DNA from 2 places in the Polaribacter sp. 11A2H genome. Region 1 is predicted to be linked to the other one. Evidence: riboswitches for the same ligand, from Rfam matches in the RefSeq annotation. Region 1 holds a riboswitch; the other holds the start of a gene.

Region 1 (7,878 bases):
AGTAGGATAGTAGCAATAAAACGACTAATGGCATGACCAGAAATAATAAGTAAAGGAATGTTTATAGCAGATGAACTAAGCGCTTGTATTGCTGCAAATTTTAATAAAAGAATTGAAAATAATCCTATAACTCCAAAAGTTCCTAATCTGGAATCTTTCATGATTAGTAAGATTTTTTCTTTGGTCCAGCCACCTCCAAAACCATCGCAAGAATCGGCAAAACCATCTTCATGAAAAGCTCCAGTTGTCAAAATAGAAGAAATCATACTTAAAATTATAGAAATTTCCGGAGTAAAAATAAACGTTGCCAAGTAGTAAACCAAAGCAGCAATAGATCCTACTAAAATACCTACTAAAGAAAAGTATCGGTTACTTTTATTTAGCATTTCAGAGGAATGCCCGACCCATTTTGGGCAAGGTATTCTTGTAAAGAATAATATGGCTGTTAAAAAATAATGAATTTCTTTTTTCATAGCTTTAAGCTTCGCTGATATTGGCGCTTTCAAAAGTAGCCATTTCGTTTAAAAATAGCACCGAAGATTGAATAATAGGCAGTGCAACCGCAGCTCCTGTTCCTTCTCCTAAACGTAAACCTAAATTTAAAATAGGTTTTACATTTAAGTGATTTAATATTTTTTGATGCCCTTGTTCTCCGGAAGAATGTGTAAAAAGACAGTAATCAAGTACATTTTTATCAATAGCAAAAGCAGCTAACAAGGCAGCTGTAACAATAAATCCGTCAATTAGAATTGTCATTTTTAAAGCCGCTGCTTCTAAAATGGCACCCGTAATCATTACAATTTCGAAGCCACCAAAAGCAGTAAGTGCATCTATTGGTGAATGTATTGTTAATGAATGTTTATCGTATACTTGTCTTAAAACAATCTTTTTTTGTTGAAGACCTTGATCATTTAAACCTGTTCCTTTCCCCACACAATTCTCAATGTTAACGGCTGTAAAATAACTCATTAAAAGTGCTGCGGAAGAAGTGTTTCCAATCCCCATTTCTCCAAAACCAATGGTATTACAGTTCTCTTTAAATAGAGTGTTTACAATTTCTTTTCCTTTTTCTAGCGCAGTATTACATTCTGTAATTGTCATCGCTTTTTCAGTAGAAAAATCTTTGGTTCCTTTTGCTATTTTAGTAGATATTAATTGATTATTTGGGGTGAAATCTGCATTTACACCAGCATCAACAATTTTTAAATTGATATTGTTTTGTTTACAAAAAACATTAATTGCAGCACCTCCGTTTAAGAAATTTAGCACCATTTGTTGCGTTACTTCTTGCGGATATGGACTTACCTTTTTTGTTTTTGTAATTCCATGATCTGCAGCAAAAACAACAATTGTTGGTGTTGTAATTTTAGGTGTTAATGTGTTTTGTATGCTACCAATTTTAATAGCAATATCTTCTAACATACCTAAAGCTCCGATAGGTTTTGTTTTAAAATCTATCTTTTTTTGAAGAGTATTTATTATTTCTTTAGAAAGAGGTGTAATTTTTGAAATCATGTTTTATTTTAATTTTAAGGGCAATCCAGAAACCATAAAAGTTGCTTTATCTGCTTTTTTTGCAATAAATTGATTCATCCAGCCTTGTAGTTCTGTAAATTTTCTTCCAGATTCTGTAGTTGCATGTAATCCCATACCAATTTCATTAGAAATAATGATAATAGTAGCATCAATTTCTACTAGTTTTTCTATTTCTTGTTTGGCTAATTTTAAAGATTCTTCTACATCATATTTAGTGTCAACATAAAAGTTTGTTAACCATAATGTTACGCAGTCTACCACTACAGTAGATTTATCAACAATAACAGCACTAATATTTTTTTCTTCCTCAATGGTTGTCCAGCGTTTGTCTCTATCAGAAATGTGCCTTTCTACTCTTGTTTTAAAACCTTCATCCCAAATTCTAGAAGTTGCCAAATAAAAGGGGTTTTTAGAAATTTCTTCAGCTATTTTTTGGGCGTAACTACTTTTACCAGATCGTTCTCCGCCAGAAATATAATGAATCATAATTTAAAAATATATAAAGACAAAGGTTGTAAACATTTTTTTAAAAAGGAAAGAATATCTTAAATAGTATTTAAATTGCTTTTCTTTTATGATTTATACCTAAAGTTATCGAGAATTTTTAAAGCAGTTATTTTATAAAGATTTAAGAAATGTGGACGTTATATAAATAGAATATTTTCTTAAATTGATTTTCTGAGAATACTTAGAATTTTGGAATGAATTAAGCTGAAAATTTATTAATTATTAGATTCTAGTAATTAGAAATAATCTACATTTGTGAAGAATTTAGGTTTTGTTTTTTTGAGAACAAATTAAAAGGGAATTCGGTTTAACACCGAAGCTGTTCCCGCAACTGTAAGTTATTAAGCTTGTAATTATCTTTAAGTCACTGTTTAATTATTGAAAATATATTCAGTATAAAAATGGGAAGACAAATTACAAGACGCAAGCCAGGATACCTGCCTAGATTTGATACATTTTAACAATTAAAACTTTCGGGATAAAGGTTTATGTACTAATTCTATTTTGTACACAAATTTACCTGATTTATTTAGATTCCTTGTTTAACAAGGAGTAATCATTATTGTTTTCTTGTAAAAGAAGAAGACTTAAATTAAATCATTAAAAATGAAAAAACAATTATTAATTGTTGGTGTTTTGGCATGTAGTTTTGCTAGCACAAATCTTTTTGCACAGCAAAAAGAAAAAGTAGAGGCTTTAGACGAAGTTGTTGTTACAGCTACAAAATTTAATCTAAAAAAAGAGAATACTGGTAAGGTAATTCAGAAAATTACTCAAAAAGAATTGCAACAAAATGCTGGTAAAAATGTTATTGAAATCCTAAATAATGTTGTTGGTATTGATGTTAGAGGTGTAAATTCTAATGCATCAGAACCAAGAAGTATTAATATTAGAGGAGGAAGAAATAGGCAAGTTTTAGTTTTAATTGATGGTGTGCCAGTTACAGATCAATCTGCAATTAATCAACAATTCGATTTACGTTTATTAGCCGTTAGTCAAATAGAGTCTATTGAAATTTTAAAAGGAGCATCATCTACATTATACGGTTCTGGAGCAGCTACTGCAGTTATTAATGTTGTTTTAAAGAAAGCATCAGAAGATAATATTTCTGGTTCTTTTGAAACAAGTATTGGTACAAATAATACTGCAAATGTTAAAGGAAGCGGATTATCTGATAACAACCAAAACGTAAGTTTAAACGGTACTTTAGGGAAACTTAATTTCTTAGGTTCTTTTAGTATTACTGGAACAGACGGAATGTCTGCTGCAAAAAGTAAAACAAATGCTGTTTATGAAAATGATAGTTTTTATAGCAAAAATGCGTTGTTAAAATTAGGTTATGCAGTAAATGATAAGTTTTCTATAGAGACTTTCTTAAATTATGATGTTTTTGATTATGATTTTGATGCAGGGGCTTTTTCTGATAGTGATGTAAATACTGGAGATCAAGAGCAGTTTAGAGTTGGTGTAAAACCAAAATACACTTATAATAAAGGAGAAGTTTACTTATTAGCTTCTGCAAATGTGGTAGAAAGAAATTTAGAGCAATTCAATTCTTTTGCGGGTACTTTAGACAACTACGAATTTGTTGGTAGAAGTGTAAATTTAGATTTAGTAAATAGATATGATTTTAAAGACGGTAAAATTCAATTAATTACAGGTTTAAATTACCAAATACATAGTAATAATTCGGTAACTCCTTTTGCAGAAATTAAAAAAGGAATTGCAAATTTTAATACTGTAGATCCTTATGCAAGTGTAGTGTATATAACAGATTTTGGTTTAAGTGCCAATGTAGGTGGACGATTAAATATTCATAATGTATATGGTAATCATGCTGTTTATGATGGAAACCTTGCATACTCAGTTTTAAAAAATGAAAATGCTTCTTTAAAATTATTAACTTCTTATAGTACAGCATTTATTACACCAAGTTTGTATCAATTGTATGATGGTTTTTCTGGTAATTTAGATTTAAAACCAGAATCTAATGAAACTTTTGAAGCTGGTTTTGATGTAAATTATAAAGATTGGCTTCAGTTTGATGCTGTTTATTTTAATAGAAAAGAAGAAGATGCAATTATTTATGATAATGCTACTTTTAAATACGGTAATGGTTCTTCAGATGCTAGTGGTTTTGAAATAAATACGAATATTACACCTCTTAGTTTTTTAACTGTTAATGCTTCTTATACGTATGTTGATAAAGATAATACAGAAGATTTTAACGATTATATTCCTGCAAATAAATTTGTAGCAGGTTTAGATTTGGATGTCTTAAAAAATACATTCTTCAATATTACTTATAAAAATGTAGGTGATAGAAGTATTTTTGATAGATATGGTTCTTTTGGAACTGCAGGGGAAGATGTTACTTTAACAAGTTACCAAGTATTAGATTTTGCGGCTAATTATAAATTATTAGAAGACACTGTAACTTTATTTGGTGGAGTTACAAATATTTTAGACGAAGATTACGATGATATTTTAGGGTTTTCTACACGTGGTAGAAACTTTAAATTAGGAGTAAGGCTTCAGTTTTAAAAAGGGGAATTTGCTATTTCTGAAAGAAGAAAAAGACCATCTGTTTAGATGGTCTTTTTTTTATAACAGTTTTTTTACTTCATTTTTAATAAAACCAATAGCAGTATCCGTTGGCGGTAATGTTTTAGAGTAATCGATAATCACCTTTTCCCGCAGTTCATTGGCAGTTTCTGCCGTTTCTGCAACTTGTCTTAATTTATTAATAATGGTATTTTTTGTAGCCACAACTGCTGTCCAAGTATCGTCTGTAATATACATTTGCTGCACTAAATTATGTTCAAACTCTTGGTCTATATTTGCAATCAACAATTGTAAATAATCTTGCGTATCCTCTGTAATTGGTTTAATTCTCACCAACATTTTAACAGGATTAATACGCTCACAAAACAACAACATTCTTTCGTAAGCTTGTAGTTTTATAGGTAAAGCTTCTTTTTTTCTTTGAGATAATAACGCTGTTTTTTCATCAGAATTTAGCTTTATTATCAATCTATTAAATATATAATAAGCAACGAAACTGGTAACAGTAGCGGGTAGAATATATGCAATGCTTTCTATTAGTTTATCTTCCATAAATTAGATGAATTTTAAAGTGTACAAATATAATACTCCTAAAAAGATAGCAATACCAAAACTTAATAAAGTACCAATTAAAATATATTCCGTTAATTTTCTGTCTTTAGATGATGTTAAATCTCCAAATCTAAAAACAGATTTTGCTGCTAGTAGAAAGCCGATTGCTTCCCAATGATTGGTAATTACAAACGTAAATACAAATAAACGTTCTAGAATACCAATATAACGACCTGCTTTTTCGAGAGAATCATCATTTTCTTTTTTACTTTCAGGATTCCATTGTGTAATTATTATTTTAATGATAATTGCGGAAACAAAAATAACCAACAGTAAAAAGATAATTAATAATAAGATTTGATCTGTTATTAAGTTTTCAGTTGATAAAGAAAAATCAACATAAAAAGAAGTTGCAAACACTAATACACTAAGATGCAAAACTTGATCTATAAAAAACCAAATTCGTTTTGTTTTCTTTTTTTGGAGATAGAGTTTTAAAAGATCTATACCATAATGAGATATTATAACTAACAGAAAAGCGAGCCAATATTCTTGTAATTTAAGTTGAAGGACTAGTAATAATAAAATAGTATGAATTCCTATATGGAAGTATAATTTTATCGACTTTACTTTCTTTTCTTCTTTGTCTTTTACCCATTTTTCTGGCTGAAAAACAAAATCACCTAAAATATGAGTTAACAAAAGTTTTAAAAATAAGAGCATTTTATAAATGTATTTTTTGATTGATAATTTTTCTAAAACGCTTTTCTAGTTTCATAATAGGTTCAAATCCAGCACGTTTTTGGCGTTCACTAACACGTCCTTGTGTAATTCCTAAAAGGGCAGCAATTTCGTTTTGCGTACTATTTTCCGATTCTAAGGATATTTTAAATACTTCTGCAGAGTTTTTTGTCCAAGAATCCATGGTTAATAAGGCTAAATCGAAAGCGATATTTAACTCTGTATCAACTTCTTGCCAAGGTGTTTTAATCGCAATAGTTTGCTTCTTTAAGTAAGTGTCAAATGCATAGCCAGAATTTACAAAAGCTTCTCCGTTAGAAGCTGTAACCTCTGGAGCATTAAATTCTTTTTCTCCAATTCCAATTCCAATTCTAACATCTATATCTACCGTCGATTTTAAATGAGATTTTAACTTTAAAGCTGCATAAAATGCCTTTTCAGAGTTTTCTATTTCTAATTGAAAACTATCTCCTCTGTAAATCTGCCAATATTTTGGAGAATCACCAAAAGTCTTCAATGCTTCTTTTAGAGTTTCTAACCAAAAATTGTCATCTTTCTTTCTAGAATTGATGATGTCGCCTGTTAAAATACTAGTCATTTGTGAATCTTAATTTTTAGCTAATATATCATTTATTTAACTAAAAGTCAATATTATCTGCCTGTAAGCAGATATTTTAAATTATCTGTCTATAGGCAGATAATTGTATTTATCTGCTCTAGGGCAGATATCGTTGTAATTTGTTATGTATAAATTGTGAATAAATAGTATTCATCTTCTTTTCTATACACGAATAGTTTGGTTAATTTCACGCTTTCAAATTCTTTCAAAATAAACTATTGAGCACATATTTAGATTCTTTAAACGAAGCACAGAGACAAGCTGTCTTACAAAAAGATGGACCCATGATTATTATTGCGGGTGCGGGTTCTGGTAAAACACGTGTATTAACCTACAGAATTGCCCATTTAATGAAGCAAGGTGTAGATTCTTTCAACATTTTATCACTTACATTTACCAACAAGGCAGCTAAAGAAATGAAGGCAAGAATTGCCGGAGTTGTAGGTAACAGTGAGTCTAGAAATCTGTGGATGGGAACTTTTCACTCCGTTTTTGCTAGAATTTTACGTACCGAGGCAGACAAATTAGGTTTTCCAACCAATTTTACAATTTACGATTCTCAAGATTCTGTTCGTTTAATATCGGCAATTATAAAAGAGAAGAATTTAAATAGGGAACAATACAAGCCAAAACAGATTTTAGGTAGAATTTCTTCCTTTAAAAACAGTTTAATTACGGTTAAAGCGTATTTTAATAATGCAGATTTACAAGAAGCAGACTTACATGCAAGTAGGCCAGAAGTTGGTAATATTTATAGAACCTATGTAGATAGATGTTTTAAAGCTGGGGCAATGGATTTTGATGACTTGTTGTTAAGAACCAATGAGTTATTAGCGCGTTTTCCAGAAGTATTAGCTAAATACCAAGACCGTTTTAGATATATAATGGTAGATGAGTATCAAGATACAAATCACTCTCAATATATTATTGTAAGAGCTTTGGCAGACAAATTTGGTAATATTTGTGTGGTTGGAGACGATTCTCAGAGTATCTATAGTTTTAGGGGAGCAAATATTCAGAATATCTTAAATTTTCAGAAAGATTATCCGGATGTAAAAACTTTTAAACTTGAGCAAAATTACCGTTCTACAAGTAATATTGTAAACGCTGCAAATTCTGTAATCGAAAAAAATAAAACAAAATTAGATAAAGAAGTTTGGACCTCAAATGATCCTGGAGACGCTATAAATGTAATGCGTACCATTTCCGATGGGGAAGAAGGACGTTTTGTAGCTCAATCCATTTGGGAAAACCAAATGAATCATCAATTAACTCCAGATGATTTTTGTGTTTTATATAGAACAAACTCGCAATCTAGAGCTATTGAAGATGCCTTGCGTAAAAAAGGAATTGAGTAT
Region 2 (7,878 bases), on a different contig from region 1:
ATCCTGGAAAATACGTGCTATATTGAAACTGTTCTTGTAATGTTAAGCCGCCAAACCCACTTCTACTTAATCGTAAAAAATGGGTAAAAAACTGTAATTTATTACGTAATGTATCTTGCGTTTTTACAGACCTAAAAGCTTTTCTGTCGTATCCTCTTTGATAAGGTAACGTATCCATAAAATCCCACATATCGGCTAAATACGGAGTTTGAACAATACCATATAACTGAATTGCCAAACGCATTCCTTCTTCGGTTCTCCATGGATTTACCGTAATTGCATCGTCAAAAACGGCAACAAAATCACTTACATTATAATAGGTTCTTCTTTCGCCTTTATCAAAGCCTCCTAAAATTTTTGCTAAAACTCTATAAGGTTCAGAAAATGCACGAAAGTCAAACCGATCTATTTCTGGTTTTTTATATTTTTCTATATATTTTTTAGCGTCTTCTACTGGAATCATATATCTTAATTCTTAAAATCAATTATAAATACTGATTATAAACCTTATCAAAAAAAAGGAATTATAATTAATGGCAAGATAAAAGTACTTCAACTTTTTTTACTCACTGTATTTAGTGATATTTTTTTGTAAAGTTTTAACTTTTTAGATGAAGGTGTATTTATAATATCACAGAATTAAAAAAGAAATAGCGTTCTTTAAAAACTTTATGACATCAAATATATAATGCCTTCAAATTATTCTAGAGTAAAAAATTTTATATTAAGATTTAATGAATTTAATAATCTACATTTCATATTTTTATATAGATGGTTTTTTTAGACTATTTAAACGAACATAAAATCGATATGTAAAAGGATTATTATATATTGTATTAATAAATAATAAAACAATGAAATGTCCTTGCAATCCTTCTAAACTATATACTAATTGCTGTAAAAAAGCACACCAGAATATACATTCTGTAACTACATCAGAAGAATTAATGCGTTCTAGATATAGTGCTTTTGTGATGGGGAATATAGATTATCTACAAAAAAGTCATCATAGTGCAACTAGACCATCAAATTCTGAAAAAAAAGAAACATTAATTTGGACAAAGTCCATAGAATGGATAAAACTAGATGTTTTAAAATCCACAGAAAACACGGTTGAGTTTAAAGCTTTTTTTTACGAAAACAACTCTTTAAATGTAATTCATGAAAATTCATTTTTTGTAAAAGAAAATAAGCATTGGGTCTATAAAGATGCTTTATAAAAAAGACAAAATACGACACCACTACTCAATCTAAATTACTTCTAAAAAAAGAAATATTACAGATTATACTTTCATACAATAAATATAAAAAACGACTAATTATATCATTATTTTTATAATTGTCTCTAGACAACAACATTATTAAAAAATTCTAGCAATAACTTTATCGGTAACCCTATACGAAGTCTATATTATTTATATATTTTTGTTTTCTACAATAAACAAAATTAGAATGCAAAAATTACAACCTATCATGTTAGTTGGCACAGGCTCTGATGTTGGTAAAAGCTGGATAACAACTGGAATTTGCAGATGGTTGAAACAAAAAGGATATAACCCCGCACCATTTAAAGCGCAAAACATGTCTTTAAATAGTTTTTCTACACCAGATAATTTAGAAATAGGTAGAGCCCAAGCTGTACAAGCAGAAGCATGCGGAATTCCGCCAACAGTAGAAATGAATCCTATTTTATTAAAACCATCTTCGGTAAATAAATCTCAGATTATTTTACACGGAAAACCAGTTGGTAACCAAACCGCTAAAGAATATTTTTTAGGAGATGATAAAAAACACCTTTTTGAAGAAGCTAAAAAATCGTTTAAACAATTAGCTTCTAAACACAACCCAATTGTAATGGAAGGTGCAGGCAGCATTAGCGAGCTTAATTTAAAACATAGAGATATTGTAAACATGCGAATGGCCGCCGCCGCAAATGCGTGCGTTTATTTAATAGCGGATATTGACAAAGGCGGTGTGTTTGGTAGTGTTTATGGGACTATTGAACTACTTGAAGATTGGGAACGTAAATTAGTAAAAGGAATTATCATTAATAAATTTAGAGGCGATCCTTCTTTATTTGTTGATGGAAAAAAGAAACTAGAAGAACTAACAGGTATTCCTATTTTAGGGGTTTTACCCTACGCAACAGATATTATTATAGAAGAAGAAGATTCTGTTGCTTTAAATAGAAGAGCAACAACTGCAAAAGAAAACAAACTTAATATAGCGGTTGTTAGACTTCATTACATGTCTAATTATACAGATTTTCAGGTTTTAGAACAAGAACCATTAATCAACCTTTATTTTACTAGAAATTCTTCGGAAATTAATAAAGCAGATATTATTATTATTCCGGGGACAAAAAATACGATTGAAGATTTAATCGCCTTAAAAAAAGACGGTTTAGATACTATTATTAAAGAACAATACAAACACATTCCTGTTATCGGAATTTGTGGTGGATATCAAATGTTAGGTAAAACGGTTAAAGATCCTTTTTCCGTAGAAAGTAATGTAAAATCAGAAGAAGGTTTAGGTTTGTTTCAAATTGATACAACTCTTTCCAAAACAAAACAAACCGTACAACGTAAGTTTCAGTTTAAAGATTTTAAAGAGGTTTGTATTGGTTATGAGATTCATATGGGAGAAACTACCGTTCCAAAAAACAACCATTTAAATATTATAAACGGTAAAGAAGAAGGCTATTTTGATGGCAATAAAAGTTGGGGGACATACCTTCATGGTATTTTTGATAATCAAAACGTTGTTACCGAATTACTACATTTAAAATTCCCTGACGCAACAGCCATAAACTACAAGGAGTTTAAAGCCCAACAATTTGATAAATTAGCAGATTGGATTGATGAAAACTTAGATATGGAAGCAATTCTAAAAAATAGTGCACAAGAATGTTAAACGGCCACGGAGATGATCTTCATTTAATTGATGGAGAAATTAAACATAATTTTAGCTCAAACGTATATTATAAAGGGTGTCCAGAAATGCTACTTAATGAAGTTTCAAAGCACGTTCCTTTAATACAAAGTTATCCTTCTCCTGCTGCAAACGAATTGAATATTCTTGCTGCTAAAAAGTTCAACCTTAAAAACGAACAGTTTTTATTTACCAACGGAGCAACCGAAGCTTTTTATCTTATCGCTCAGTTTTTTTCTGATAAAAAGGCAGCAATTATTGCACCAACTTTTTCTGAATATGAAGATGCTTGTAAAATATTTAAATTAAAATACGAGTTAATTTCTAGAACAGAAATACATAAAACAAATGCCGACTTAATTTTTATATGCAACCCAAACAATCCTACGGGAGCTATTTTTTCTAAAAGCGAATTAGAACTTCTTTTTCAACAAAAACCAAATACTACTTTTATTATTGATGAAGCATATATTGAGTTTACAAACAGTGTTGAATCTATTGTTTCATTAACAGAGAAATACATCAATTTAATAGTAGTTCGTTCTTTAACCAAAACATTTACAATTCCTGGTTTACGTCTTGGTTACGTAGTTTCTAATGCGGAAAACATTACACAACTCTTAGCTTTAAAAATGCCTTGGAGTGTAAATTTATTAGCAATAAAAGCAGGGGAATATATTTTTAACAATTACAAAACGCTTCAATTTAATAGTACAGAGTTATTAGAAGAAACAGCCTTATTTAAAAAGCAACTTACCGCAATAGAAGGCGTAAAAGTTTGCGATAGTACTACTTCTTATTTTTTAGTTGAATTACTGCATACATCAGCAAAAAAACTTAAAGAATATTTAAGTACAGAACATCAAATTCTAATTAGAGATGCTACTAATTTTAATGGTTTAGAAGGAGAATATATTCGACTTTCTACTCAAAGCAAAAAAGCGAATAATATATTAATTGAAGCTTTAAAAAAATGGATGTAACCTCAATATACATTTTAATAATTGCCTTTGCTTTAGATGCTATTTTTGGAGATCCTAAAAAATTACCGCACCTTATTGTTGGTTACGGAAATAGTATTTCTTTTGGTGAAAAAAAATTAAACAAAGGCGCTTCTAAAGTCTTTAAAGGTGCGCTATTAACTATTCTATTGGTTGGTATTTCTTTTGTATTTCCTTACCTAACTATTCGTTTATTAAATGCGTACAACTTCCCTATTCTTTCTATTTTGTTTTCAATAATAATGTTGTTTTATTGTCTTGCCAACAAAACATTGATAAAAGAAGGATATGCCGTTTTTAATACGCTCAAAAATGAAGGTTTAGAAGCCGGACGAAAACGTTTATCTTGGATTGTAGGTAGAGAAACTAATAATTTAAGCGAACAACAAATTAGAGTTGCTACTTTAGAAACCATGTCAGAAAACTTAAGTGACGGAGTGATTGCACCTCTTTTTTACTTTTTAATTTTGGGGATTCCTGGGGTAATGGCTTATAAAATGATAAACACTTTAGATTCTATGATTGGTTATAAAAACGATCGTTATATCTCTTTTGGTAAGTTTGCGGCTAAATTAGATGATGTTGCCAATTATATTCCGGCTAGAATTACAGCTATATTAATGTTACTTGTTCAATTAAAAGTAAACGGAATTTCTTTTGTTTTTAAAGAAGGTAAAAAACATAGTAGTCCGAATGCTGGTTACCCAGAAGCTGCATTAGCTTATATTTTAGATTGTCAGTTTGGAGGGCCTAATTATTATCACGGAAAATTACTTAAAAAACCTTTTATTGGTAGTAACAACCGTATAATTAAACACGAAGAAATTAAAATTGCTAGTCGAATTAATTATGCTGTAAGTATCTTATTTTGTCTTTTAAGTATTGCAATTTTATTACTGTTTTAAAATGTCTAAGCTTCAAAAAAAATATATTATTACAGGTGCTCCTGGTACTGGAAAAACGACCTTGATAGATAGCCTTCGTACAGATGGCTTTAATTGCTTTGAAGAAGTTTCTAGAAAATTAATTACTTCTCAGCAAGAGCAAAAAGGAAACAAGACTCCTTGGCAAGATGTTGTTGGGTTTACCAATTTAGTCTATCAAAAAATAACAGCAGAATTAAATATAAAAAGCAATAAAATTACTTTTGTAGATCGTGGTTTAGCAGATAATATTGCTTATTTAAAATTAAAAAAACATCCTATTTGTTCTAAATTTTTAAATTTTAATTATAAAAAACATTATCACATTACTGTTTTTATGCTTCCGCCTTGGCAAGAAATTTATACCGAAGATCCACAACGTCTTCAATCTTTCGAAGATGCTAAAAAGCTACATAATTTATTGGTAGAAACTTATACTAATTTAGGGTTTTCAATTAAAAGTCTACCTAAAACAACTATTTCTAAACGTTTAGATTTTATCAAAAAAATCGTTAATTAATCCGTTTTTACTATTAGTTAACTCATTTAAAAAGTACTACCTTCGCTGCATCAAATGGTTTTTTACGTTTTCGTAAAGATTAAAAGGGAATTTGGTGTAAATCCAAGACTGTTCCCGCAACTGTAAAACTTATAAAGTACTCATTAAGTAAACCACTGTAGTAAGACTATGGGAAGGTAAATGAATATAAAGTTGAGTCAGGAGACCTGCCACTATGATAATAATTTATAATATTAACTCTCGGGTAAAGAGTTAGAAAATTATGTTTATTTCATATTTTCTTTCCTTACCTGCTTAACATCATTTTTAAATGTACAAAAAATTGATTTTATGCAGCGTATGGGCTATGTGTTTTTCATTGCCCATATTCTCACAAAAAAAGGCCATTAAAGGTAAAATAACTGATGCAGAAACACAGTTAGCAATCTCTCAAGTTCGTATTTTAACAAGCGGAAAAACAGTATTAACAACAACTGATGAAAGAGGAAACTTTTCTATTACGGCTGTAAAAGCACCTATAAATCTAACATTTTTGTTAGAAGGCTATATAGAAAAGACAATTACCTTAAAAAAAGGAACCAACAATTTAGCTATTGTTTTAGATAGAGAAACTACAGAACTTTCTGAAATTATTATCAGTTCTAAAGACGAAAAAAAACTAGGTGTTCATAAGGTTTCTAAAATATCATTGCAATTAATACCTATTAGTAGTTCGCAAGATTTTCTAAAAACGGTTCCTGGTTTATTTATAGCCCAACATGCAGGTGGCGGAAAAGCAGAACAAATTTTTCTTAGAGGTTTTGATAATGATCATGGAACTGACTTTGCTGTTTTGGTAGATGATATTGGAATTAATTTAAGTTCGCATGCACACGGACAAGGGTATGCCGATTTACATTTTTTAATTCCAGAAACGGTTCAGAATGCAGATTACTACAAAGGACCACATGAAACTTCTTTAGGTAACTTTGCTGTTTCTGGTGCTGCAAAATTTACAACCAAAGACAAACTACATCGCAATTTTGTAAAACTAGAATATGGTCAATATGATTTTACAAGAGCTCTGGCAATGGTTTCTCTTATAGATCAAAAGAATTTTTTAACTAAAAATGATGAAAGTGCTTATATAGCAATTGAAGGGACTTACAATAACAGTTTTTTTGAAAGTAATCAAAAACTTAGGCGTTTAAATACTTTTACTAAATATAGTATTTCCCTATCGGATAAACATCAATTAAAAACCTCTCTTTCTACTTTTCATAGTGATTGGAATGCTTCTGGACAAATTCCTTTACGTGCTGTAAAAAGCGGGCTTATAACTAAATATGGTGCTATTGATGATAAAGAAGGTGGCGATACTAAAAGAATACACGTAAATGCACAGTTAAATTCTACATTATCTAACAATACAACGCTTATTAATCAGTTGTATTATGTATCTAATACCTACAATTTGTTTTCTAATTTTTCATTCTTTCAAAACGATCCTGTTCATGGAGATATGATTCATCAACAAGAAAACAGAGATGTCTTTGCTTATAAAGGAAATATAGCCATAAACAACATTTTAGAAATACCTAATAGTACCACAACCTTTGGTTGGTCTGCAAAACATAATCACAATTACATTGGTTTAAATCATACTATTGGCAGAGAATTATTAGAAAATGTAAATAGGTTTAAAATTAAAGAAACCAATTACGCTGCATTTATTAAAGAAAGAATACAAATTACTAATAAATTAACGGTTTTAGCGGGGTTAAGAGCAGATTATTTCGACTTTAATGTAACAGAAATTATACCAACTCCGCAACAAGGAAGTACAACCGCTTTTAAACTAAGCCCTAAACTAAGTCTGTTTTACGACGCTACAGAAGATCTTCAATTTTATGCAAAAGCAAGCACTGGTTTTCATTCTAATTATGCAAATGCCGCAGTAAAAAACAAGAGTATAAATCCTTTGCCAAAAGCAATTGGGTATGACTTAGGGACTGAATTTAAAATAGGTGATAATTTTATAGGTAATTTAACTTCATATTATTTACAAAGTGATGCCGAATTTGTATTTGTGTCTGATGGTTTCGAGTTCGAAAACAAAGGAAGATCTAAACGTTTAGGTAGTGAGGCTTCTTTTAGATACCAACCGCTGCCCTACTTTTGGCTAGATACAGATTTAAATTATAGTTACGGTACTTTATTAGATGCCCCTAAAGGGGATAATAAAATTCCGAGTGCGCCTCGTTTTACCACTACTGGTGGTGCTACTTTACGTTTACAAAACGGAATTAAAGCATCGCTACGTTATCGCTACTTAGGAGAACGTCCTTTAACCGAAGACGCATCTATAATAGCACAAGATTATTTTATTGTAGATGCTGTTGTTAATTATACAACTTCTAAATATACAATAGGAATTTCTATTGAAAACTTATTTGACACTAGTTGGAGAGAAGCTGTTTTTTACGACTCGTCACAATTACAAGGAGAATTAGCGCCTGTA

What was found. A riboswitch is a leader RNA that binds a small molecule or an ion and turns the genes downstream of it on or off. The one in region 1 is predicted to bind cobalamin.
Region 2: it holds a riboswitch for cobalamin, as region 1 does, so the genes downstream of both, GQS58_RS02090 (TonB-dependent receptor) here and GQS58_RS08675 (TonB-dependent receptor plug domain-containing protein) in region 1, are expected to answer to the same signal.

Annotation. Positions count from the first base shown of each region.
Region 1 is NZ_WTLD01000005.1:245,056-252,933, forward strand. Features, by position in the region: gene GQS58_RS08660 (adenosylcobinamide-GDP ribazoletransferase) at 1-473, opposite strand, end outside; gene cobT (nicotinate-nucleotide--dimethylbenzimidazole phosphoribosyltransferase) at 478-1,515, opposite strand; gene GQS58_RS08670 (bifunctional adenosylcobinamide kinase/adenosylcobinamide-phosphate guanylyltransferase) at 1,519-2,022, opposite strand; cobalamin riboswitch at 2,293-2,503, shown strand; gene GQS58_RS08675 (TonB-dependent receptor plug domain-containing protein) at 2,650-4,587, shown strand; gene GQS58_RS08680 (hypothetical protein) at 4,648-5,160, opposite strand; gene GQS58_RS08685 (DUF3307 domain-containing protein) at 5,164-5,883, opposite strand; gene GQS58_RS08690 (SatD family protein) at 5,885-6,499, opposite strand; gene GQS58_RS08695 (ATP-dependent helicase) at 6,739-7,878, shown strand, end outside.
Region 2 is NZ_WTLD01000001.1:486,278-494,155, reverse strand. Features, by position in the region: gene GQS58_RS02120 (DUF4132 domain-containing protein) at 1-463, opposite strand, end outside; gene GQS58_RS02115 (YchJ family protein) at 855-1,220, shown strand; gene GQS58_RS02110 (cobyric acid synthase) at 1,453-2,916, shown strand; gene GQS58_RS02105 (pyridoxal phosphate-dependent aminotransferase) at 2,910-3,917, shown strand; gene cbiB (adenosylcobinamide-phosphate synthase CbiB) at 3,908-4,840, shown strand; gene GQS58_RS02095 (AAA family ATPase) at 4,842-5,378, shown strand; cobalamin riboswitch at 5,417-5,607, shown strand; gene GQS58_RS02090 (TonB-dependent receptor) at 5,689-7,878, shown strand, end outside.